DNA from 3 places in the Actinomadura sp. RB99 genome. Region 2 is predicted to be linked to each of the others. Evidence: riboswitches for the same ligand, from Rfam matches in the RefSeq annotation. Region 2 holds a riboswitch; each other region holds the start of a gene.

Region 1 (7,620 bases), on a different contig from region 2:
CGCACATCGAGCAGAAGTGCGCGGTCTTCGCCGGCGCCGCCGGGAGCGTCGCGTCATGGAACGCCCGCGCGGTGTCCGGGTCCAGCGACAGGTCGAACTGGTCCTCCCAGCGGAAGTCGAACCGCGCGTCCGACAGCGCGTCGTCCCACGCCTGCGCGCCCGGATGCCCCTTGGCCAGGTCGGCGGCGTGCGCCGCGATCTTGTAGGCGATCACGCCGGCCTTGACGTCGTCGCGGTCCGGCAGCCCGAGGTGCTCCTTCGGCGTGACGTAGCAGAGCATCGCGGTGCCGTGCCAGCCGATCATCGCGGCGCCGATCGCCGAGGTGATGTGGTCGTAGCCCGGCGCGATGTCGGTGGTCAGCGGCCCCAGCGTGTAGAACGGCGCGCCGTCGCACCACTCCTGCTGCAGGTCCACGTTCTCCTTGATCTTGTGCATCGGGACGTGGCCCGGGCCCTCGTTCATCACCTGGTTGTCGAACTCGGCGGCGATCCGGGTGAGCTCGCCCTGCGTGCGCAGCTCCGCGAACTGCGCCTCGTCGTTGGCGTCCGCGATGCAGCCGGGCCGCAGCCCGTCGCCGAGCGACCAGGTGACGTCGTAGGCCGCGAAGATCTCGCACAGCTCGCGGAAGCGGGTGTAGAGGAAGTTCTCCTCGTGGTGCGCCAGGCACCACGCCGCCATGATCGACCCGCCGCGCGAGACGATGCCGGTCTTCCGCCGCGCCGTCAGCGGCACGTACCGCAGCAGCACGCCCGCGTGCACGGTCATGTAGTCGACGCCCTGCTCGGCCTGCTCGATCACGGTGTCGCGGAAGACGTCCCAGGTCAGCTCCGCCGGGTCGCCGCCGACCTTCTCCACCGCCTGGTACAGCGGGACGGTCCCGACCGGCACCGGCGAGTTGCGCAGGATCCACTCGCGGGTGGTGTGGATGTCCCGGCCCGTCGACAGGTCCATGATCGTGTCGGCGCCCCAGCGGGTCGCCCACGTCATCTTCTCGACCTCGTCCTCGATCGAGGACGCCACCGCCGAGTTGCCGATGTTGGCGTTCACCTTCACCAGGAAGCTCCGGCCGATGACCATCGGCTCGATCTCCGGGTGGTTGACGTTGGCGGGCAGCACCGCCCGGCCCGCCGCCAGCTCGTCGCGGACGAACTCCGGCGCCACGCCCTCGCGCAGCGCCGCGAACTCCATCTCGGCGGTGATCTCCCCGCGCCGCGCGTAGGCGCGCTGGGTCACCGCGCCGCCGCTCGCCCGGCGCGGCCTGCGGGGGAGCGGCCCGTCGGCCGCGGGCGCGGAGCGGCGCCCGTCGTCCTCGGGGCGCGCCGCCCGCCCGTCGTACGGCTCGGTGTCGCCGCGCTCGGCGATCCACGCCTCCCGCAGCGCGGGCAGCCCCTTGCGGACGTCGGTCTCGTGGTCGGGGTCGGTGTACGGCCCGGACGTGTCGTACAGGACGACGACGTCGCCGTTGGTCAGCGGGACCTCCCGCATGGGAACGCGCACCCCCGGGCGGGAACCCTGGAGGTAGGTCTTGCGGGCAGCTGGAACCACGGATTCGGTCATGACGACTCGATCTCTCCCTACGCCGGCATTACCCGGTCAGGTTCATGCGGTCAGCGGCCGTCCCAGCCGCTATCTCAGCCCGGTTCGCCGGGCCCCCGCGATCTGTCGTGCTCGACGGTAACCCGGCGCACCCCCGTTGCGGCAACCACCGCCGCCGGGGTAGAACGCGCCCGCGCGACGGGGCTGGGAGGATCAGGGCATGGAGAACATCCGCGATGACTTCGCCCTCACACCCGTCGGCCACGTGTCGTCCCCCCTCAGCGACCGCGCCGAGGCGCCCAAGCAGGGGACGGAGGGCGCCCCCGACGCGTGGCTGGTCTTCGAGCCGTCGTACCAGGCGGCCCTGGAGGGGCTCGGCGACGGCGACCGGATCATCGTGCTCACCTGGCTGCACCTGGCTCCGCGGGACGTGCTGCGGACCCGGCCGCGCGACGACCCGCGCAACCCCGAGACCGGCGTGTTCGCCACCCGCTCCCCGGCCCGCCCGAACCCGATCGGCCTGCACCCCGTGGAGATCCTCCAGGTCACCGGGCGGCGCGTGCGCGTCCGCGGCCTGGAGGCGCTCGACGGCACGCCGGTGCTGGACGTCAAGCCCGTTCTCGCGGGGGGTACCGGCCTTTGACCGGCCCGTGCTCCGCGGTGGTCCAGACCACCGCCTAAAGTGGAGAGGCATGATCACCGTCTGAGGAAGGACCCGGCATGCCCGTTTCCCCCCGGCCGCAGAACGCGACCGGCACGCACACCGTGCTGGACAAGGCCTACGAGCGCGTCCTCGTCCGCGACCCGGGGGAGCCGGAGTTCCACCAGGCCGTCCACGAGGTGCTGGAGTCGCTCGGACCGGCCGTCGCCGCCCGCCCCGAGCTCGCCGGCCAGGGGGTGCTGGAGCGGCTCGTCGAGCCCGAGCGGCAGATCGTCTTCCGGGTGCCGTGGACCGACGACTCCGGCGCGGTGCATGTCAACCGCGGCTTCCGGGTGGAGTTCAACAGCGCGCTCGGCCCGTACAAGGGCGGCCTGCGCTTCCACCCGTCGGTGAACCTCGGCATCGTGAAGTTCCTCGGCTTCGAGCAGATCTTCAAGAACGCGCTGACCGGTCTCGGCATCGGCGGCGGCAAGGGCGGCAGCGACTTCGACCCGCGCGGCCGCTCGGACGCCGAGGTGATGCGGTTCTGCCAGTCGTTCATGACCGAGCTGCACCGCCACATCGGCGACGACACCGACGTCCCGGCCGGGGACATCGGCGTCGGCGGCCGGGAGATCGGCTTCCTGTTCGGCCAGTACCGGCGGATCAGCAACCGCTGGGAGGCGGGCGTCCTCACCGGGAAGGGCCAGCCCTGGGGCGGGTCGGCGTGCCGGACCGAGGCCACCGGCTACGGCAACGTGATGTTCACCGCCGAGATGCTCCGCAAGCGCGGCGAGGAGCTGGACGGCCAGACCGTCACCGTGTCCGGATCCGGCAACGTCGCGATCTACAGCATCGAGAAGGCGCAGCAGCTCGGCGCCAACGTGATCACGGTGTCCGACTCGGGCGGCTACGTGGTGGACGAGAAGGGCATCGACCTCGAACTGCTCAAGCAGATCAAGGAGGTCGAGCGGGGCCGGGTCGCCGACTACGCCGAGCGGCGCGGCGCGTCCGCCCGGTTCGTCCGGGGCGGCAGCGTCTGGGACGTCCCGGCCGACATCGCGCTGCCGTCGGCGACGCAGAACGAGCTGGACGCCCAGGCCGCGCGGGTGCTGGTCCGCAACGGCGTGAAGGCCGTCTCCGAGGGCGCCAACATGCCCACCACGCCCGAGGCGGTCCACGTGCTGCAGGAGGCGGGCGTCGCGTTCGGCCCGGGCAAGGCCGCCAACGCCGGCGGCGTCGCCGTCAGCGCCCTGGAGATGCGGCAGAACGCGGGACGCGAGATGTGGACGTTCCCGAAGGCCGAGGCGGAGCTGGCGGAGATCATGACGCGGATCCACAACACCTGCGACGAGACCTCCGAGCGCTACGGCGCGCCCGGGAACTACGTGGTGGGCGCCAACATCGCGGGGTTTGAGCGCGTCGCCGAGGCGATGCTCGCCCAGGGCCTCATCTGACCTCGGCCCCGGGGCGCCGCCCGGGCGGCGCCGCGCCCGGGACCGGCGGGAACGCGGCCCCGGGGTGCGGCACGCCGCGGGGCGGGTGCGCGCCGGCCGCGGAGTCGGGGAGGATGGGCACGTGGTGACGATGCCCCGGCCCGACACGGCGACCCGAGACGCCCTGCTGACGACGCTGCTGGCCGCCGCGGCCGTCGCCGCCGCGCTCGCGTGGCCGGGGACGCGGCCGCTGGACGCCTGGGGCGTCCTCCTGCTGGCCGGCGCCCACGTGCCGCTCGCGGTGATCCGGCGCCGCCCGGCGCTCGCGCTCGTCGTGCTGGTCGTCCTGACGCTGCCGTACCACCTGCTGCAGTACCAGCATCACGCGCTGATCCCGGCCGAGGTGATCGCGCTGTTCGCCTACGCGGTGTTCGGGCGCCGGGTCCGCGCCGTCCTGACGGTGGCCGGCCTGCTGCTGTTCGTCTGCGTGATCACGATGGCGCTGCGGGCGGGCGGCGGCTCCGTCCGCGAGCAGATCGCGGTGATCGAGGCCGTGGTGTCGGTGGTGATCGCCGTGCAGGTCTGGCGGTCGCACCGCGCCCGGCTCGCCACGATCACCGAGCGGGCCGAGCGCGCCGAGCGCACCCGCGAGGAGGAGGCGCGCCGCCGGGTCGCCGAGGAGCGCCTGCGGATCGCCCGCGACCTGCACGACCTGCTCGCGCACAGCATCACCGTCATCGGCGTGCAGGCGGGCGCCGCCGCCCACCTCGTCGCCGGCGACCGGCCGCTCGACCGCGCGGAGCTGGCCGAGGCGCTCGGATCGATCGCCGCGACCTGCCGGGAGGCCCGCACCGAGCTGCGCGGCACCCTGCAGGTCCTGCGCGGCACCGATGTCGGCGGGCCCGCCGAGCTGCCCGGCCCGGACGCGATCCCCGGCCTCGTGGACGCGGCCCGGGCCGCCGGCCTGGAGGTGACGCTGAGCGCCGACGGCGCCGCCGGCGCGCCGCCGGAGATCGGCGTCGCCGCGTACCGGATCGTCCAGGAGGCCCTGACCAACGTCGTCAAGCACGCCGGCGCGCGCCGCGTCGCGGTGACCCTCGCGCGCGAGGAGCGGGGGCTCGTCGTGCGCGTCGCCGACGACGGCCGGGGCCCCTCCGGCGCCGAGCCGGAGGGGTTCGGGATCCTCGGCATGATCGAGCGGGCGCGCAGCGTCGGCGGGACGCTGGACGCCGGCCCCGGCGAGGACGGCGGCTTCGCGGTCACCGCCGTCTTCCCGGCCGCCCTCCGGGACGGCACGCCCCCGGACGTGCCGTCCGGGGAGGCGCCGGTCACCCCCCGCTGATCGTCCGGGCGTGCAGCAGGAGCAGGCCCGCCAGGGTCGAGCCGGACCCGATCTCGCCGCGCGCGGCGAGCTCCGGGACCGACGAGAGCGGCACCCACTCGATCCGCTCCGCCTCCACGTCGGTCGGCTCGCCGATCCGCTCGGCGCCGTCCGCCCGGAAGATGTGGTGGATCCCGTCGTGCAGCCCCGGCGACGGGCGCACCGCCACGACGTGCTCCAGCGGCCCGGCCCGGTACCCGGTCTCCTCGACCAGCTCGCGCGCCGCCGCCTCCGCCGGGTCCTCGCCGTCCTCGACCCGGCCGCCCGGGACCTCCCAGCCCCAGGCGCCGGTGATGAACCGGTGCCGCCAGATCAGCAGCACCCGGCCCGCGCCGTCGACCGCCGCCACGCCCGCGGCGGGCCGCACCCGCACGAGATGGTGGTCGAAGCGCCGCCCGTCCGGCAGTTCCACGTCGGCCAGCCGCACGTCCATCCAGGGGCTGTCGTAGATCGATCTCTCGCCGTGCACCGTCCATCGCATGGCCGGACGCTATCGGGGGCTTTCAAAGCCTTACCGGTAGGGTCAGGATCAAGGGGGACGGCGCGACCGCCGGGGGGCCGACCCAGGCCCCAGGGTCATCGCCCGGAGGGCGCTGTCAGGGAGGGGAGCGCAAGCGGTGAGCACTGAGGCCGGCAGGGCGCCGGAGGCGGCGCGGGACCGGATCTTCACGGTGCCGAACATGCTCAGCATGGCGCGGCTCGTCGGAGTCCCGTTCTTCCTGTGGCTGGTGCTGGTCGAGCAGGACTGGTGGGCGCTCGGGCTGCTGGTGTTCGCCGGCCTGTCGGACTGGCTGGACGGCAAGCTCGCGCGGGCGCTGAACCAGACCAGCAAGCTCGGCATGCTCCTGGATCCGGCCGCCGACCGGCTGTACATCTTCGCGACGCTCGTCGGCCTGACGATCCGCGACATCATCCCGCTGTGGCTGCTGGCCGCGCTGGTCGCGCGCGAGCTGGCGATCACCCCGATCGCGCCGATCGTGCGGCGGCTCGGGTACGGCGGGACGCTTCCCGTGCACTTCATCGGCAAGACGGGCACATTGTGCCTGCTGTACGCCTTCCCGCTGCTGCTGCTGGGCGACCATGACGGGGCGGCGGGCACCGCGGCGAAGGTGATCGGGTGGTCCTTCGCCATCTGGGGGACGGCGCTGTACTGGTGGGCGGCCGTCCTGTACTGGGCGCAGACGCGGCAACTGGTGCTGGCCGGCCGCGGCGCGCCACCCGACGGCGCGCCCGGTCCGGGCGCGCGGCCCCCGGCCGGCGAGCAGAAGGGAGCTGAGACCCCCCGATGAAGGCCGTCGTGATGGCGGGTGGCGAGGGGACGCGGCTGCGTCCGATGACCGCCAACCAGCCCAAGCCGCTGCTGCCGCTCGTCAACCGGCCGATCATGGAGCACGTGCTGCGGCTGCTGAAGAAGCACGGGTTCAGCGAGACCGTCGTCACGGTGCAGTTCCTGGCGGCGCTGATCCGCAACTACTTCGGCGACGGCGAGGAGCTCGGCATGTCGCTGAGCTACGCGACCGAGGAGGTGCCGCTCGGCACCGCGGGCAGCGTGAAGAACGCCGAGGCGGCGCTGCGCGACGACCGGTTCCTGGTGATCTCCGGCGACGCGCTGACCGACATCGACCTGACCGACATGGTGCGCTTCCACGAGCGCAACGGCGCCCTCGTCACCATCGGCCTCAAGCGGGTCCCGAACCCGCTGGAGTTCGGGATCATCATCGTGGACGACGAGGGACGCATCCAGCGGTTCCTGGAGAAGCCGACGTGGGGGCAGGTGTTCTCCGACACCGTCAACACCGGCATCTACGTGATGGAGCCCGGGGTGCTCGACCACGTCGCGGCGGGCGAGGTCGTCGACTGGTCCGGCGACGTGTTCCCCAAGCTGCTGGCGGAGGGCGCGCCGCTGTACGGGTACGTGGCGGACTGCTACTGGGAGGACGTCGGCACCCACGAGAGCTACCTGAAGGCGCAGGCCGACATGCTGTCCGGGCAGGTCGGCATCGAGCTGGACGGGTTCGAGATGTCGCCGGGCGTGTGGGTCGCCGAGGGCGCCGAGGTGGACGCGGAGGCCGTGCTGAAGGGCCCGCTCTATATCGGCGACTACGCGAAGGTCGAGGCCGGCGTCGAGCTGCGCGAGTACACCGTGCTCGGCAGCAACGTCGTGGTGAAGGAGGGCGCGTTCCTGCACCGCGCGATCGTCCACGACAACGTGTTCGTCGCGCCGTCGACGAACCTGCGCGGCTGCGTGGTCGGCAAGAACACCGACATCATGGCGGGCGCCCGCGTCGAGGAGGGCGCGATCGTCGGGGACGAGTGCGTCATCGAGGCGGAGGCGTACGTCTCCAGCGGCGTGAAGGTGTACCCGTTCAAGACGATCGAGGCGGGCGCGGTCGTCAACACCAGCGTGATCTGGGAGTCGCGCGGGCAGCGCAACCTGTTCGGGCCGCGCGGGGTGTCCGGGCTGGTCAACGTGGAGATCACGCCGGAGCTGGCGGTGCGGCTGGCCAGCGCGTACGCGACCACGCTGAAGAAGGGCACCACGGTCGTCACCGGCCGGGACGTCTCGCGCGCCGCCCGCACGCTCAAGCGCGCGGTGATCAGCGCGCTGACCGCCAGCGCGATCAAC
Region 2 (7,620 bases):
CACGCCTGTCATCGTGCCACCGGAGCCCGGTGCGGCGCCGGGCAACCGGCGCCGAAAAGTTCCCACCAGGCGACCCCCGCGAAGGGAGGAACGCCACTTCAGGGGCCCGGGGACCTCGGGATCGGCCATCTCCGTCGTGCCTTTCCGGCGGGGCGCGGCGCATCCGTCGGCGCGCGGCTCCGGCAACCCTACCGCCGGGTAATACCGGGCCGGCGGGCGGCGCCCGTCCGGCCGATCAGGAGCGTCGCGGCGGCCGCGACGAGGAAGGAGAGCAGCGACGCGCTCATCCAGCTCTGCGGGGTGAAGTGCAGCGCGTCCCGCACGTGCTGCCACAGGTCCGTCCACCAGCCGATCGTCCCGGAGTTGATCAGCTGGTAGGCGACGATGCCGACCACCCAGGCCGCGATCATGCTCCACCGGGACGGCGCGGCGCGGCTCGCGTCCCAGCCGCCGGCGCGGCCCCGGCCCAGGAAGAAGTCCGCCGCGAGCACGCCCAGCATCGGCACGAACACCGACCCGATCAGCGACAGGAAGCCCGCGTAGTCGTTGATGTCCAGCACCAGCGCCAGCACGGTGATCCCCGCGCCGAGCGCGACCGACAGGACGCGGCGGTCGGCGCGCGGCACCAGGTTCTGGATCGACACGGCGGTGGAGTACACGTTCGCGAACGACTGGTCGGCCTCCCGGAGCACGAACACCGCGAAGAACACCGCGCCCAGCGCGACGTGCAGGAACGGGTCGAACACCTTGCCCGTGTCGCCGCCCACGAGCGCCAGGGCCAGCAGCCCCAGCACGTACGCGACGATCTGCGTGACCGAGTACCCGACCGACGCCGCGCCGAACGCCCCGCGCGCGCTCTTCGCGTGCCGGGTGTAGTCGGCGGCGACCGGCACCCACGAGATCGACACCGCCAGCGCCGCGTCCGCGCCGATCCAGAACCCGTGCCACGACCCGTGGTTCAGGTCCGGCAGCGGCTGCCGGACGAGCTGCACGTAGAAGTAGGCGAGCGCGACGATCACCGCGACCGTCACGTACCGGCGCAGCAGCCGCACCGACCCGAGCGGCCAGATCGTCAGCACGGTCGTGAGCACCCCGGCCGCGACGACGTACCCCCAGCGGGGCACCCCGTCCCACAGCTCGCGCGCCGCGTCCGCGATCACGATCAGCTCGAACGTGCCCCAGCCGATCAGCTGCGCGATGTTCAGCACCGTCGGCACGTACGACAGCCGCGCGCCGAACAGGCCGCGCAGCAGCACCATCGCCGGCTGGCCCGTCCGCGCGCCCGGCGCGGCGGCCAGGCCGAGCATCAGCCCGCCCAGCACGGTGCCGACGATCATCGCGACGATGCCCGCCGCGATCGCCAGCGTCGGCGTCCCGGCGGCATCGGGCGCGAGGACGGTGTAGGCGCCGGAGAAGGCCAGCAGGCTGACCCCGAGGTTCGCCCAGAACGCGCTCTGGTCCCAGAAGCCGAGCACCTTCGGGGCGGGCTCGTCGAGGGTGTACGGGACCTCGTTGCGCGGGCTCTCGTGCGCGAGGGTCTTCTCGACGTCGGACGTCACGGGACACGCTCCCTACGCCGGCATTACCCGGACAGGTTCATGCGGTCGGCGACGCCAGGAAGGCCGCCCTCTCAGCCCGGCTCATGGCCCGAGCTCCCGCGGTTATCGGTCGGCACCGATCGTACAACCGCCCGCAACCCCTACAAAGGGGGCGTATTTCCCGGAGGGCGGTCAGGCCACGTAGGGCTCGCCGTCCCCGCCGTTCTCCATCGGGCGGCCCGCCTCGGCCCAGCCCTTCATCCCGCCGTCCACGTTCTTCGCCAGCCAGCCCGCCTGGTTCAGCGCCACCGTCACCTGCGCCGACCGCGCCCCCGACCGGCAGATCACGAAGATCTCGCGGTCCCGCGGGATCTCCCCGGCCCGGTCGCCCAGCTGCCCCATCGGAATGTGGACGGCGTCGGGCGCGTGCCCCGCGTCCCACTCGCTCTGTTCGCGCACGTCGAGCAGGTAACCGCCCTGCGGAACGTCGGCGGCGACCACCGCCGGAACCTCGTCCCCGAAAATCATCACACCCCCATGGAACCGCGCGAAGCCCCCCCGCGTCGAATCACGCATGCGGTATCGGACGCTCATCCTCGCCTCGTCCGGGCTCGCCATGATCTTCTCACTGGCCGCCTGCGGCGACGAACACGTCAAGACCCTTCCCGCCGAGCGGCCCTCGGGCACCACCACGGTACGGCCCTCGGGCCCCTCGGCCGACAGCCTCACCATCCAGGTCAAGGCGTCGGCCCAGGCTCCCGCCACGACCTACAGGCTGACCTGCGACCCGGCCGGCGGCGACCACCCGAAGGCCGCCGACGCCTGCGCCGCCCTCACCAAGGTCAAGGACCCGTTCGCGCCCGTCCCCAAGGACCGGATGTGCACCGACATCTACGGCGGCCCGGAGGTCGCCACGGTGAAGGGCACCTGGCGGGGCAAGCCCGTCGACACGACCTTCAAGCGCAACGACGGCTGCCAGCTGCACCGCTGGAGCGAGATCGCCCCCGTCTTCGGCCCCGTCCCCAAGGTCCGCTGAGCCCCCGAAGCCGGCCGGGTTTCCGAGCTTCCGAGGTCGGCCGAGTCCAAGACCGGCCGCCCCGCCCGCCGCGGGCTACTTGAGGAGGCGGGAGAGGCGGCGGTCGGCCAGGGGCTTGCCGCCGGTCTGGCAGGTGGGGCAGTACTGGAGGGCCGAGTCGGCGAACGACACCTCGCGGATCGTGTCGCCGCACACCGGGCATTTCTCGCCCTTGCGGCCGTGCACGCGCAGGCCGGTCTTCTTCTCGCCCTTGAGGTCCTGCGCTTCGAGGCCGCGCGAGCGCTCCACCGCGTCGCGGAGGGTCGTCACGATCGCCTCGTGCAGGACCGCGATGTCGTCGTCGGTGAGCGTCGCGGCGATCTTGAACGGGGACATCTTCGCCACGTGCAGCACCTCGTCGGAGTAGGCGTTGCCGATGCCGGCGATGACGCTCTGGTCGCGGAGCAGCCCCTTGATCTGCGTGCGCTTGCCCGCGACGATCTCGCGCAGCCGGCCGGCGGTGAACGACTCGTCCAGCGGGTCGGGGCCGAGGCCCGCCACGCCGGGCACGTCGGCGGGGTCGCGGACGACGTAGACCGCGAGGCCCTTCTTCGTCCCGGCCTCGGTGAGGTCGAAGCCGGAGCCGTCGTCGAGGTGGACGCGGAGCGCGAGCGGGTTCTTCCCGCCGGGACGGGCGGGTCTCGTCGGCACCTCGTCGCGCCACCGCAGCCAGCCGGCGCGGGCCAGGTGGATCACCAGGTGGATGCCGTCGACGTCCAGGTCGAGGAACTTGCCGTGCCGGGCGGCGCCGGTGACGGTCAGCCCGCCCAGCGCGGTGACCGGCGGGTCATAGGTCTTCAGCGCGGAGATCGCGAGGACGTCGACGCGCGCGACGGCATGGCCGACGACGCGCTCCCGCAGGAACGCCGCCAGCGCCTCCACCTCGGGCAACTCGGGCATCGGACCTCCACTCGCCGATCGTGACCCCTCCAAGGTAAACGCTCCGGCAGCCGTGCGGCGGACCTGCGCAAGCGGGCCCTCCGGGGGCGCGGAACGCGAGACCATCGACGGGAGCGGCGCCCCGCGCCCGGCGACGCGGCGGAGTTGCCCACAGGGCTGGGGAAGGTTGTGGAAAACCTTGTGCATGGCGCGTGATTCGGCGCGCCGGCGGGGCGATCCGCGGTGAATACCTCGACGAATATCGACAAATCGCCGCGCCCCGCCCCGCGAGGCCCCCGGGACAGGGTGTGGATAACTCCGCGCGGCGCGCTGTGACCCGGATCTCGAAATAACCCCTAGGGGGTACGGGTTGTGCGGGGCATCGGCGTTGTGGCACCATGAGGCCACCGAGATACCCCCAGGGGGTACACGATGAGGGAGGACGAGAGATGAGCACCGCCACCTACACCGTCACCGGGATGACCTGCGGCCACTGCGTCGCCTCCGTGACCGAGGAGGTCGAGCAGGTCGCCGGCGTCACCGCCGTCGACGTCGACCTCAAGACCGGCCAGGTGACCGTCACCAGCGAGGCCCCCGTCGACGACGCCCTGATCAAGAGCGCCGTCGAGGAGGCGGGATACGCCCTGCAGGCCTGACGCCTGCCGCCCTGCGCACCAGGGCCGAGACGAGTGGAGTGAAGGACGATGAACACCGCGACCAAGCTGGGCGCCTACGTGGCGGCGCTGGCCGTCGTCTTCGGCGGGGCCGCCGCGATCGGCACCGCGGCCGGCCCGGTCGGCAAGGCCGACGAGGGCGGGCACGGCGGGCACGGCTCGCACGGGTCCCACGGCGGGACGGCGGCGGCCGCGGCCGTCCCCGGCGGGCTACAGGTCAGCCAGGGCGGCTACACCCTGCACCCGCGGACGACCGACGTGCGGCCGGGCGTGCGGACCGACTTCCGGTTCACCATCGACGGCCCGGACGGCCGGCCCGTGACCAGGTTCACGCCGCTGCACGGCAAGCGGCTGCACCTGATCATCGCGCGCCGCGACCTGTCCGGCTTCCAGCACCTGCACCCGACCGAGGTCGGCGGCGGCGTGTGGGAGGTCGCGGTCGTCCTGCCCAAGGCCGGCGCGTACCGGTTCTTCACCGACGTCCAGCCGGAGGGCGCCGAGGAGGCGCTGACGCTGGGCGTCGACGTCGCCGCCGCGGGCGACTTCCAGCCCGTCCCGCTGCCGGGGCCCGAGCAGGTCGCGAAGGTGGACGGCTACGAGGTGCGGCTCGCCGGCGCGCTGGCCCCGGGCAGGTCGAGCAAGCTGACGCTGTCGGTGAGCAAGGACGGCAAGCCGGTCACGGACCTGGAGCCGTACCTGGAGGCGTACGGGCACCTGGTCGCGCTGCGCCAGGGCGACCTCGCCTACCTGCACGTCCACCCGGACGGCGAGCCGGGCGACGGCAAGACGAAGCCGGGACCCGACATCACCTTCTACGCCGAGGCGCCCAGCGCGGGCACGTACCGGCTCTACCTGGACTTCCAGCACGGCGGCAAGGTCCGCACGGCGGAGTTCACCGCGACGGCGGGGCCGTCGCCCGCGCCCGTCCAGCAGGGCGAGCCGCAGGGCGAGGGCCACGGCGAGCACACCCACTGACATCCCGTACGGTCGAAGCGAAGGAGGAGCGATGACCACCGGCGCCGTGCCAGAAGCGGAATCCGGGCGGATCGAGCTGGCGATCGGCGGGATGACGTGCGCGTCGTGCGCCAACCGCATCGAACGCAAGCTGAACAAGCTCGAGGGCGTCACCGCCACGGTCAACTACGCCACCGAGAAGGCCCGGGTCGAGTACCCCGCCGGGGTGTCCCCGGAGGACCTGGTCGCCACCGTCGAGGCGGCGGGCTACACCGCCGAGCTGCCGGCCCCGCCCAAGGGCGAGGACGCGCGGGGCGAGCAGGACGAGCCCGACGACGGGCTCACCACGCTGCGGCAGCGGCTGATCATGTCGGTCGTGCTCGCGGTCCCGGTGATCGCGATGGCGATGGTCCCGGCGCTGCAGTTCGACAACTGGCAGTGGCTGTCGCTGACGCTGGCGTCGCCGGTCGTCGTCTACGCGGGGTGGCCGTTCCACAAGGCCGCGTGGACGAACCTGCGGCACGGCGCCGCGACGATGGACACGCTGGTGTCGGTCGGCACCCTCGCCGCGTTCGGCTGGTCGCTGTGGGCGCTGTTCTTCGGCACCGCGGGCGAGACCGGCCTCAAGCACGGGTTCGAGTTCTCCATGACCCGCTCGGACGGGTCGATGAACATCTACCTGGAGGCCGCGTCCGGCGTCATCGCGTTCATCCTCGCGGGCCGCTACTTCGAGGCGCGCTCCAAGCGCCGCGCGGGCGCCGCCCTCAAGGCGCTGCTGGAGCTCGGCGCCAAGGAGGTCTCGGTCGTCCGCGACGGACGCGAGGAGCGCATCCCGGTCGAGCGGCTCGCGGTGGACGACGTGTTCGTGGTCCGTCCCGGCGAGAAGATCGCGACGGACGGCGTGGTGACCGAGGGGTCGTCGGCGGTGGACGCGTCGCTGCTGACCGGCGAGTCCGTCCCGGTGGAGGTCGCGCCGGGCGACGCGGTGGTCGGCGCGACGGTGAACGCGGGCGGGCGGCTGCTGGTCCGCGCGACGCGGGTCGGCGCCGACACCCAGCTCGCGCAGATGGCGCGGCTGGTGGAGGACGCGCAGACCGGCAAGGCGCAGGTGCAGCGGCTCGCCGACCGGATCTCCGGGATCTTCGTCCCGGTGGTGATCGCTCTGGCCGTCGCGACGCTGGGCTTCTGGATCGGCACCGGCTCCGGCCTCGCCGGGGCGTTCACCGCGGCGGTCGCGGTGCTGATCATCGCCTGCCCGTGCGCGCTCGGCCTGGCCACCCCGACCGCCCTCATGGTCGGGACGGGGCGCGGCGCGCAGCTCGGCATCCTGATCAAGGGCCCGGAGGTGCTGGAGTCGACCCGCCGGATCGACACGGTCGTGCTGGACAAGACCGGCACCGTCACCACCGGCCGGATGGCGCTGGTGGACGTCCACACCGCCGGCGGCGCGGACGAGGCGGAGGTGCTGCGGCTGGCGGGGGCGCTGGAGAACGCGTCCGAGCACCCGATCGCGCAGGCCATCGCCAAGGGCGCGACGGAGCGCGTGGGAACGCTGGGAACGGTCGAGGACTTCGCCAACGTCGAGGGCCTGGGCGTGCAGGGGGTCGTCGACGGGCACGGGGTCCTTGTCGGCCGGCCGCAACTGCTCGCCGAGTGGTCGCAGCACCTGACCGCCGCCCTGGAGCGGGCCATGGCGGAGGCGCAGGCCCTCGGCCGGACCGCCGTCGCGGTCGGCTGGGACGGCGAGGCACGCGCGGTGATCACCGTCGCGGACCAGGTCAAGCCGACCTCGGCGGAGGCGATCGCGCAGCTGCGGGCGCTCGGGCTGCGGCCCGTCCTGCTCACCGGCGACAGCGAGACCGTCGCCCGCACGGTGGCCGACGCGGTCGGGATCGAGGAGGTCATCGCCGAGGTCCTGCCGCAGGACAAGGTCGACGTCGTCAAGCGCCTGCAGGGCGAGGGGCGGACGGTCGCGATGGTCGGCGACGGCGTCAACGACGCCGCCGCGCTCGCCCAGGCCGACCTCGGCCTGGCGATGGGCACCGGCACGGACGTGGCGATCGAGGCGTCCGACCTCACCCTGGTCCGCGGCGACCTGCGGGCCGCGGCGGACGCGATCCGGCTGTCCCGGCGCACGCTCCGCACGATCAAGGGCAACCTGTTCTGGGCGTTCGCCTACAACGTGGCGGCGCTGCCGCTGGCGGCGACCGGGCTGCTCAACCCGATGATCGCGGGCGGCGCGATGGCGTTCTCCTCGGTCTTCGTGGTGAGCAACAGCCTGCGGCTCCGCCGGTTCAAGGCGCTGAACGGCGACCCGGCGGCGTCCCCGGCGGCCGCCGTCCCGGCCCGCCGGGAGGTCCGGGCGGCCCACTGACACCGCCGATGAGCGCGCGGTCCCCCGCCGGGGGCCGCGCGCTCGCTGTTTCATGTGAAACCCGCACGGTCGCAGGGGATCCGCGGACGACGCCGCGCTCCAGGCGCTCGGCCGCGCCGCCGCCGA
Region 3 (7,620 bases), on a different contig from region 2:
TTCTGGCTGACGACGCCGAACGCGTACGTCACGGCGGCGACGAGGCACAGCAGCACGCCGCCGACCGACGAGCCCCCGTCGCCCGACATCGACAGCCCGACGATCGCGGCGCCCGCGAACGACACCGCCATGCCGGCCAGCAGCCGCGGCGCGAAGCCCTCCTTCAGCAGCCAGCCGCCGAGCAGCGCGATGAGGATCGGGCCGATGTTGACCACGAGGGCCGCCGTGCCGGCGTCCACGAGGCGCTCGCCCCAGTTCAGCGCGACCATGTAGGCGCCGAACCACAGCACGCCCGCCGCGGCGATGCCGGGCCAGGCGCCCCTCGGCGGCAGGCCCTCGCGGCGCACCAGGCAGATGACGGCGAGCACGACGGTCCCGGAGAGGAGCCGGCCGAGGGCCAGCGCGCCGGGGCCGTACTCCGCGCCTGCGCTGCGGATCGCGACGAACGCCGAGGCCCACAGCACGACCGTGACGGCCGCCGCCGCGACGGCGAGCCGGTCGACGCCCGCTTGCGGGGCATTGCCCTGTTGCATGTGACGCACCTTAGGTTCGGGACGCTTCCATGAACACCGAAGGGTGCGGCGCGGTTGCGGGCGGCCCGTCCGGTGGACGCCCTTCAGTCTGTGGACGTCCACCGTTCAGGTCCAGCGAATATTTCTACAGCCGAAGCTTTAGCTCGGCTTCAATGAGCTCTCAGGACGACGCGAGGCCCTCGAACGGCGAGGACGCCTGGGCGTAGCGGCGCTTGGGGATACGGCCCGCCAGCCGGGCGAGCCGCCCGGCCTCGACGGCGTGCCGCATCGCCGCGGCCATCCGGGCGGGCGACTGCGCGCGGGTGACGGCGGTCGCCAGCAGCACCGCGTCGCAGCCGAGCTCCATCGCCAGCGCGGCGTCGGACGCGGTGCCGAGCCCCGCGTCCAGGATCACCGGGACCTCCGCCCGCTCGACGATCAGCTCGATGTTGTGCGGGTTGCGGATGCCGAGCCCCGACCCGATCGGCGAGCCCAGCGGCATCACCGCCGCGCAGCCGAGCTGCTCCAGCCGGTGCGCGAGCACGGGGTCGTCGTTGGTGTAGGGCAGGACGACGAAGCCGTCGTCGACGAGCTGCTCGGCGGCCTCCACCAGCTCGATCGGGTCCGGCAGCAGCGTCCGCTCGTCCGCGATCACCTCCAGCTTGACCCAGTTCGTGCCGAGCGCCTCGCGCGCCATCTTCGCGGTCAGCACGGCCTCGCCCGCGGTGAAGCAGCCCGCGGTGTTCGGCAGCACCCGGATGCCGCACTCGCCCAGGACGTCCAGCACCGAGCCGCGCGCCGACGGGTCCACCCGCCGCATCGCGACCGTGGTGAGCGCCGTCCCCGACGCGGTCAGCGCCTCGCGCAGCACGTGCATGCTCGGCGCCCCGCCGGTGCCCATGATCAACCGGGAGCCGATCTCCTCGCCGGCGATCACCAGGGCGTCGGCGGCGGCGTCGTTCGTCGTGTCCCGTGTCACCGGTCAGCCTCCCTGCACCGCGGTCAGCACCTCGAGGCGGTCCGCCTCGCGCAGCGTCGTCGCCTCCCACGCCGAGCGCCGGACGACCTCGTCGTTCAGCGCGGCCGCCACGCCGGACGCGGCGGTGGTGACGGCCGCGACCGCCTGCGCCACGGACGCGCCGTCCGGCAGCTCGCGCGGCTCTCCGTTCACGATGATCCTCATCACTGCACGACCTTCATCACTGCACGACCTTCGTCACTGCGGCCCGCATCACTGCGCGGCCTTCCTCACTGCGGTCCGGGGGAGAAGCGGGCGGGGGAGAACGGGGCGGCCACCTCGGGCACGGGGCCGTCCAGCAGCATCGCCGCGAGGGCGTCGGCGCTGACCGGCGCCAGCAGGATGCCGTTGCGGAAGTGGCCGGTGCCGAGGTAGAGGCCGGGCAGCGCGGTGGGGCCCATCAGCGGGGCGTTGTCCGGGGAACCGGGCCGCAGGCCCGCGGTGACCTCGGCGAACTCCAGCTCGGTGAGGCCGGGCAGCAGCTCGCGGGCGTCCCGCAGCAGCTCCCACAGGCCGCCCGCGGTGACCCGCGTGTCGAAGCCCAGCTCCTCCTGCGTGGCGCCGATGACGATCTCGCCGTCCGCGCGCGGCACCAGGTAGACCGACGAGCCCTTCACCAGGCCGCGGGTGGTGCGCCGCAGGAACGGCACCGGCGTGCGGAGCCTGATCACCTGGCCCTTGACGGGGCGGACGGGTGGAACGGTCCCGGCGGGCAGGCCCGCCAGGTCGCCCGACCAGGGCCCGGCGGCCAGCAGCACCCGGTCCGCGCGGATCTCGGCGCCGTCGTCCAGCCGGACCCCGGCGGCCGCGTCGCGCTCGACCAGCAGGCCCTCCGCGCGCCGCCGCACCAGCCGGACGCCCAGCCGCTCGCCCGCCGCCAGCAGCGCCGGGGCGAGCCGGCGCGGGTCGACCGAGCCGTCCTCGGGCGCGAGCAGGCCGCCGCGCACGCCGGGCGCCAGCATCGGCTCGGCCCTGCGGCACTCGCGGCCGGTGAGGGCCTCGACGGGGATGCCGAGGCTCTCCTGGAAGGCGCGCAGGTCGTCCAGGAGCTTCAGGTCGTCGGCGTCGAACGCGACCTGGAGGGTCCCGTCGTCGCGGTAGCCGGTGTCCAGGCCGGTGGCCTCGGCCAGCTCGGCGGCGAACGCGCCGTAGCGGTCGCGGGAGGCGAGGCCGAGCCGCAGCAGCGGCTCCTCGCCGTAGCTCAGCTCGCTGACGGGGGTCAGCATGCCCGCGGCGACCGACGAGGCGCCGCTCGCGGGCGCCGGGTCGACCAGGGTGACGGCGGCGCCGCCCTGCGCGGCCCGCCAGGCGGTGGCCAGGCCGATGACCCCGGCCCCGATGATCACGATCCGCAATGCGCGCTCCCTTCGCCGGCATGATCCGGATCAGGTCGTGGCGGTCGGCGGCCCGCTCAGCCGCCCTCTCAGCCCGGTCGCACCGGACTCCCGCGCTCTGTTGTGTTGTGCACGTGCCGCTATGCCCCACCATACGGCCAACACCCCGAATGCACCTGTCTGGACACCCGTCCAAAAGCGCTCCGGCGGCCCCGGTTAGGGTGGGCGCCCATGAACAGGGTCATCGTCGTGGGCGGCGGGCTGGCGGGCGTGCGGGCCGCCGAGGCACTGAGGAGCAAGGGGTACGAGGGCGAGCTGACCCTCGTCTCGGCGGAGCGGCACATGCCGTACGACCGGCCGCCGCTGTCCAAGGCGGTGCTGGCGGGCGACTCCGACGACACCACCGTGGACGCCGACTGGGACGCGCTCCGCTGCGAGCTGCTGCTCGGCGAGCGCGCCACCGCGCTGCGCCTCGACGCGCCGGGAGGTGACGGCCGGGGCGGCGGCACCGTCGCGACCACCGCCGGCGACCTGCCCTTCGACGGCCTGGTCATCGCCACCGGCGCCGAGCCCGTCACGCTGCCCGGCGACGGCCGCCAGCACGTCCTGCGCACCATCGACGACTCCCGCGACCTGCGCGGACGCCTCACCGAGGGCGCCCGGATCGTGATCGTCGGCGCGGGCTGGATCGGCGCCGAGGTCGCCACCACCGCCGCGAAGAAGGGCTGCGCCGTCACCGTCGTCGAGGCCGCCGACACCCCGCTCGCCGTCGCGCTCGGCCAGGAGATCGGCGCGCTCACCATCCCCTGGTACGCCGAGGCGGGCGTCGAGCTGCGCACCGGCGTCAAGGTCGCCGCGGTCGAGCACGGCGGCCTCGCCCTCGCCGGCCCCGGCGGCGGCGAGCGGATCGCCGCCGACGAGGTCGTCGTCGGGATCGGCGTCCGGCCCGCGCTCGGCTGGCTGGAGGGCTCCGGCCTGCTGCTGGAGCGCGGCGTCGTCACCGACGGCTCGTTCCGGGCCGTGGCGGACGACGAGGCCGGCACCGTCCGCACCGACGTCGTCGCGGTCGGCGACTGCGCCGCCTGGTGGTCGGACCGGTACGGCAGGCGGCTCCTCGTCGAGCACTGGGACACCGCCCTCAACGCCCCCGACGTCGCCGCGGCGGCCCTGCTCGGCCAGGACGCGGTCTACGACGCCGCCCCCTACTTCTGGTCCGAGCAGTTCGGCCGGATGGTGCAGTACGCCGGGCACCACGCGCGGTCCGAGCGGCTCGTCCACCGCGGCGACCCGTCCGGCCGCAAGTGGGCGGTGGCGTGGCTGACCGGCGACCGGCTCGACGCGATCCTGACCGTGGACAGCCCACGCGACCTGGTGCAGGCCAGGCGGGTGATCGCGGCCGGGACGCCGGTGGATCCGGAGGCGATCGCGGACCCGGACGTGCCCGTCCGCCAGGCCGTTCGCCGGTAGCGGAACCCGACCGCCGGTAACGGCGGCCGGGTGGGTTTGAGGCTTCCGAAGGCGTGGTAGCAAGGGGGCGTGACCCAGACGCACGCAACCGTTGACAGCGCACTGGACCCCCGCACCGACGCCCTCGCCGGCGACTGGCTCTCCCTCCGGGAGGCGGCGGAGCGGCTCGGCATCAAGACCAGCCGGATCAAGCAGCTCATCAGCGAGCGCAAGCTGCTGTCGGTCCGCCGCGACGGCGAGCCGATGGTGCCGGCGGCGTTCATCCGGGAGGGCCAGGTCATCAAGGGCCTGTCCGGCACCCTGACGCTGCTGTCGGACGCCGGCTTCGACGAGGTCGAGACCCTCCGCTGGCTGTTCACCGCCGACGACACGCTGCCCGGCACGCCCGTCCAGGCGCTCAGCGAGAACCGGGGGACCGAGGTGCGGCGACGCGCCCAGGCCCTGGCATTCTGACCCGAACCGACCGAGCGGACCGGCCGCGGGGTCACGCCGCCGCGCGTGGCCCCGCGCCGCATGCCCACCGAAAGGAAACCGCCCCCACCGTGTCCAGGCACATCCCGACCGAACGGGCCGTGGCGCTGCGCGCCCGGCTCAGCCGCGCCCGCCTCTACCTCTGCACGGACGCGAGGGAGCGGCAGGGGGACCTTCCCGCGTTCCTGGACGCGGCGCTCGGCAACGGCGTCGACATCGTCCAGCTGCGCCAGAAGGGCCTGGAGGCCCGGCAGGAGATGGCCTACCTGGAGGTGTTCCGGGCGGCGTGCGAGCGGCACGGGGCGCTGCTGGCGGTCAACGACCGCGCCGACGTCGCCCGCGCGGTCGGCGCCGACGTGCTGCACCTCGGGCAGGACGACCTGCCGGTGCCGGCCGCCCGCGAGATCGTCGGCGGGGACGTGCTGATCGGCCGGTCCACGCACTCCGACGAGCAGGCGTCCGCGGCGTCCGCCGAGCCGGGCGTGGACTACTTCTGCGCGGGCCCGGTGTGGCCCACGCCGACCAAGCCGGGACGCCACGCGCCCGGCGCGAAGCTGCTGGAGTACGTGGCGGCGCAGCGCCAGCCCCGCCCGTGGTTCGCGATCGGCGGCATCGACCTCGGCAACCTCGGCGAGGTGCTGGACGCGGGCGCCGAGCGCGTCGTGGTGGTCCGGGCGATCACCGAGGCCGACGACCCGGGCGCCGCGGCCGCCGAGTTCGCCCGCCGCCTCCCCGCCCCCGCCGCCTGAGCCGGGCGCGGGACCCGGGCGACGGGGATCACGGTGCGGGCGGTCCCGCCGATGACCGACAATGGGGATCATGAGCGTGGGACCCGACGACGACCGGCCGGTCGACCTGGGCGACGACCTGGAGATCCTGCCGGACCAGACCGCCGACGACACCGACACCGGCTGGGGCGAGTGGCGCGGCGGCGGCGATGACGACGCGCGGCTGCTCGAGGAGCGCCCCCCGCACTGGTGATCACCGGTCCCGGTGGGCGCGGGCCAGGTGAGTGCCCGGCGGGTCCGCCGCTAGAACAGCACGCCGAGCACGAACCCGGCGATGATCACCGCGGCGAGCGCCAGCATCATCCGCCACCGGTAGCGCGGGATGCGGGTGGGCCGCGGCTTCGGCGCGGGCCCCTGCCCCTCGCGCAGCGCGCGGACGAGCTGCGGCGCGGTGGGCCGGGCCGCCGGGTTCTTGTCGAGGCAGCGGGCGGCCAGCTCGCGCAGCGGCCCCTCCATGTCGCCGAGATCGGGCGGCCGGGACGTCACCCGCCGCATCACCGCGGCGCTCGGCCCGCTGCCGAACGGCGGCCGGCCCGTCGCGGCGAACACCATCGCGGCGCCCCAGGCGAACACGTCGGCGGGCGGCCCGACCGGCTCGTCCTCGATCTGCTCGGGCGCCATGTAGCCGGGGGTGCCGACCGGGCTCGTGGTGAGCGGCTCGGTGCGGGCCAGCGCGTCGGCGGCGCGCGCGATGCCGAAGTCGATCACCTTGGCGCCGTCCGGGCCCAGCACCACGTTGGCGGGCTTGAAGTCGCGGTGCACGATCCCCGCGCGGTGAATCGCGGCGAGCGCGCCGGCGGTGCGCAGCGCCACCTTGCGCAGCTGCGGGGCCGGCAGCGGCCCGTCCTCGTCGACGACCCGCTGCAGCGGCGGCCCCTCGACGAACTCGCTGACGATGTAGGGGCGGTCGCCGGTGACGTCGGCGTCCAGCACCCGCGCGGTGTGCCGCCCGGCGACCTTCCGCGCGGCCTCCGCCTCCTTGACGAACCGGCTGCGCGCCCGCTGCCCGGCGTCCAGGCCGCCGCGCAGCACCTTGACCGTGACCAGGCGGTCGTCACCGTCGCGGCCCAGGTAGACCACGCCCTGGCCGCCCTCGCCGAGCCGCCCGAGCAGCCGGTAGCCGCCGATGCTGCGGGGGTCGCCGGCGCGCAGCGGCCGCTCGTGCCGGCGGCTCTTGCCCTGGCGCGGGGCGGGCCGCTTGCCGGCCGTTCCCGCCGCCGGGCCGGGCTGGCCGGGGCGCGGCTTGGCCGGGCGGCCGTGGGGCTGGCCCGCGCGTCCCTGCCCGGAACGGGCCTGCTGGCCGTTGCGGGACTGGGCGGGGCGCCCGGTGTGGGGGTTCGTCCTCCCGCGGGAGGTGTCGTGCGGCAAGGGGGGACTCCGACTCGGCGGGGACGGACGAAGATTTCCTCATTTGTACCGTGTCACGCCGGAGCGGGGCAGCGGAACCCCGATCTTTACTTCGCGGCGCACGTCCCGAAGCTCCCGGTCTGCTGGATGTCGCGCTCGGAGCCGCCGACCATCGCCTTGTAGCAGCCGCCCGCCACCTTCCACGCCTTCGCGCCCTGGTTCCAGTACGCCAGGGACCGCGAGGTCAGCGGGAACGTGACGCGCTTGCTCTGGCCCGGGGCCAGGGCGACCTTGGCGTAGCCCTTGAGCTGCCTGGGCGGCTGCGGGACGTCCACGCCGGCGGAGGGCAGCCCCAGGTACAGCTGCGGGACGGCGGTGCCCGCGCGTGTGCCGGTGTTCGTCACCGTGACCTGCACCGACGTGGACGACGCGGCCAGCCCGCTGTAGCGGAACGTCGTGTACGACAGGCCGTGCCCGAAGGGGAACGCCGGCGTGAGGCCCTTGGCGTCGTAGTGCCGGTAGCCGACCATGACGCCCTCGGAGAACGTGACGGTCTTGTTCACGCCGGGGAACTGCGACGGGTTCCCGGCGAGGGGCGCGTCGCCCTCGGCGGCGGGGAAGGTGACGGGCAGCCGCCCGCCCGGGTCCACGTCGCCGTACAGGACGCGGGCCAGCGCGTTCCC

Evidence for each region. Region 2 has a riboswitch for thiamine pyrophosphate ahead of amrb99_RS01855 (cytosine permease). Riboswitches for the same ligand answer to the same signal wherever they lie in the genome.
Region 1: it holds a riboswitch for thiamine pyrophosphate, as region 2 does, so the genes downstream of both, thiC (phosphomethylpyrimidine synthase ThiC) here and amrb99_RS01855 (cytosine permease) in region 2, are expected to answer to the same signal.
Region 3: it holds a riboswitch for thiamine pyrophosphate, as region 2 does, so the genes downstream of both, thiO (glycine oxidase ThiO) here and amrb99_RS01855 (cytosine permease) in region 2, are expected to answer to the same signal.

The regions. Positions count from the first base shown of each region.
Region 1 covers NZ_JABMCA010000091.1:7,013-14,632, reverse strand. The annotation lists gene thiC (phosphomethylpyrimidine synthase ThiC) at 1-1,558, opposite strand, end outside; TPP riboswitch at 1,554-1,667, opposite strand; gene tsaA (tRNA (N6-threonylcarbamoyladenosine(37)-N6)-methyltransferase TrmO) at 1,758-2,180, shown strand; gene gdhA (NADP-specific glutamate dehydrogenase) at 2,258-3,634, shown strand; gene amrb99_RS43775 (sensor histidine kinase) at 3,765-4,955, shown strand; gene amrb99_RS43770 (NUDIX hydrolase) at 4,942-5,475, opposite strand; gene amrb99_RS43765 (CDP-alcohol phosphatidyltransferase family protein) at 5,612-6,283, shown strand; gene amrb99_RS43760 (mannose-1-phosphate guanyltransferase) at 6,280-7,620, shown strand, end outside.
Region 2 covers NZ_JABMCA010000001.1:359,813-367,432, forward strand. The annotation lists gene amrb99_RS01850 (PAS domain-containing protein) at 1-12, opposite strand, end outside; gene amrb99_RS01855 (cytosine permease) at 189-1,559, opposite strand; TPP riboswitch at 1,552-1,669, opposite strand; gene amrb99_RS01860 (rhodanese-like domain-containing protein) at 1,731-2,066, opposite strand; gene amrb99_RS01865 (SSI family serine proteinase inhibitor) at 2,113-2,574, shown strand; gene amrb99_RS01870 (DNA-formamidopyrimidine glycosylase family protein) at 2,650-3,513, opposite strand; gene amrb99_RS01875 (heavy-metal-associated domain-containing protein) at 3,942-4,148, shown strand; gene amrb99_RS01880 (hypothetical protein) at 4,197-5,141, shown strand; gene amrb99_RS01885 (heavy metal translocating P-type ATPase) at 5,173-7,494, shown strand.
Region 3 covers NZ_JABMCA010000037.1:67,884-75,503, reverse strand. The annotation lists gene amrb99_RS28875 (EamA family transporter) at 1-533, opposite strand, end outside; gene amrb99_RS28870 (thiazole synthase) at 694-1,491, opposite strand; gene thiS (sulfur carrier protein ThiS) at 1,495-1,695, opposite strand; gene thiO (glycine oxidase ThiO) at 1,761-2,885, opposite strand; TPP riboswitch at 2,876-2,989, opposite strand; gene amrb99_RS28855 (FAD-dependent oxidoreductase) at 3,096-4,331, shown strand; gene amrb99_RS28850 (Rv2175c family DNA-binding protein) at 4,401-4,784, shown strand; gene thiE (thiamine phosphate synthase) at 4,874-5,551, shown strand; gene amrb99_RS28840 (hypothetical protein) at 5,622-5,783, shown strand; gene amrb99_RS28835 (serine/threonine-protein kinase) at 5,834-6,958, opposite strand; gene amrb99_RS28830 (glycoside hydrolase family 3 C-terminal domain-containing protein) at 7,045-7,620, opposite strand, start outside.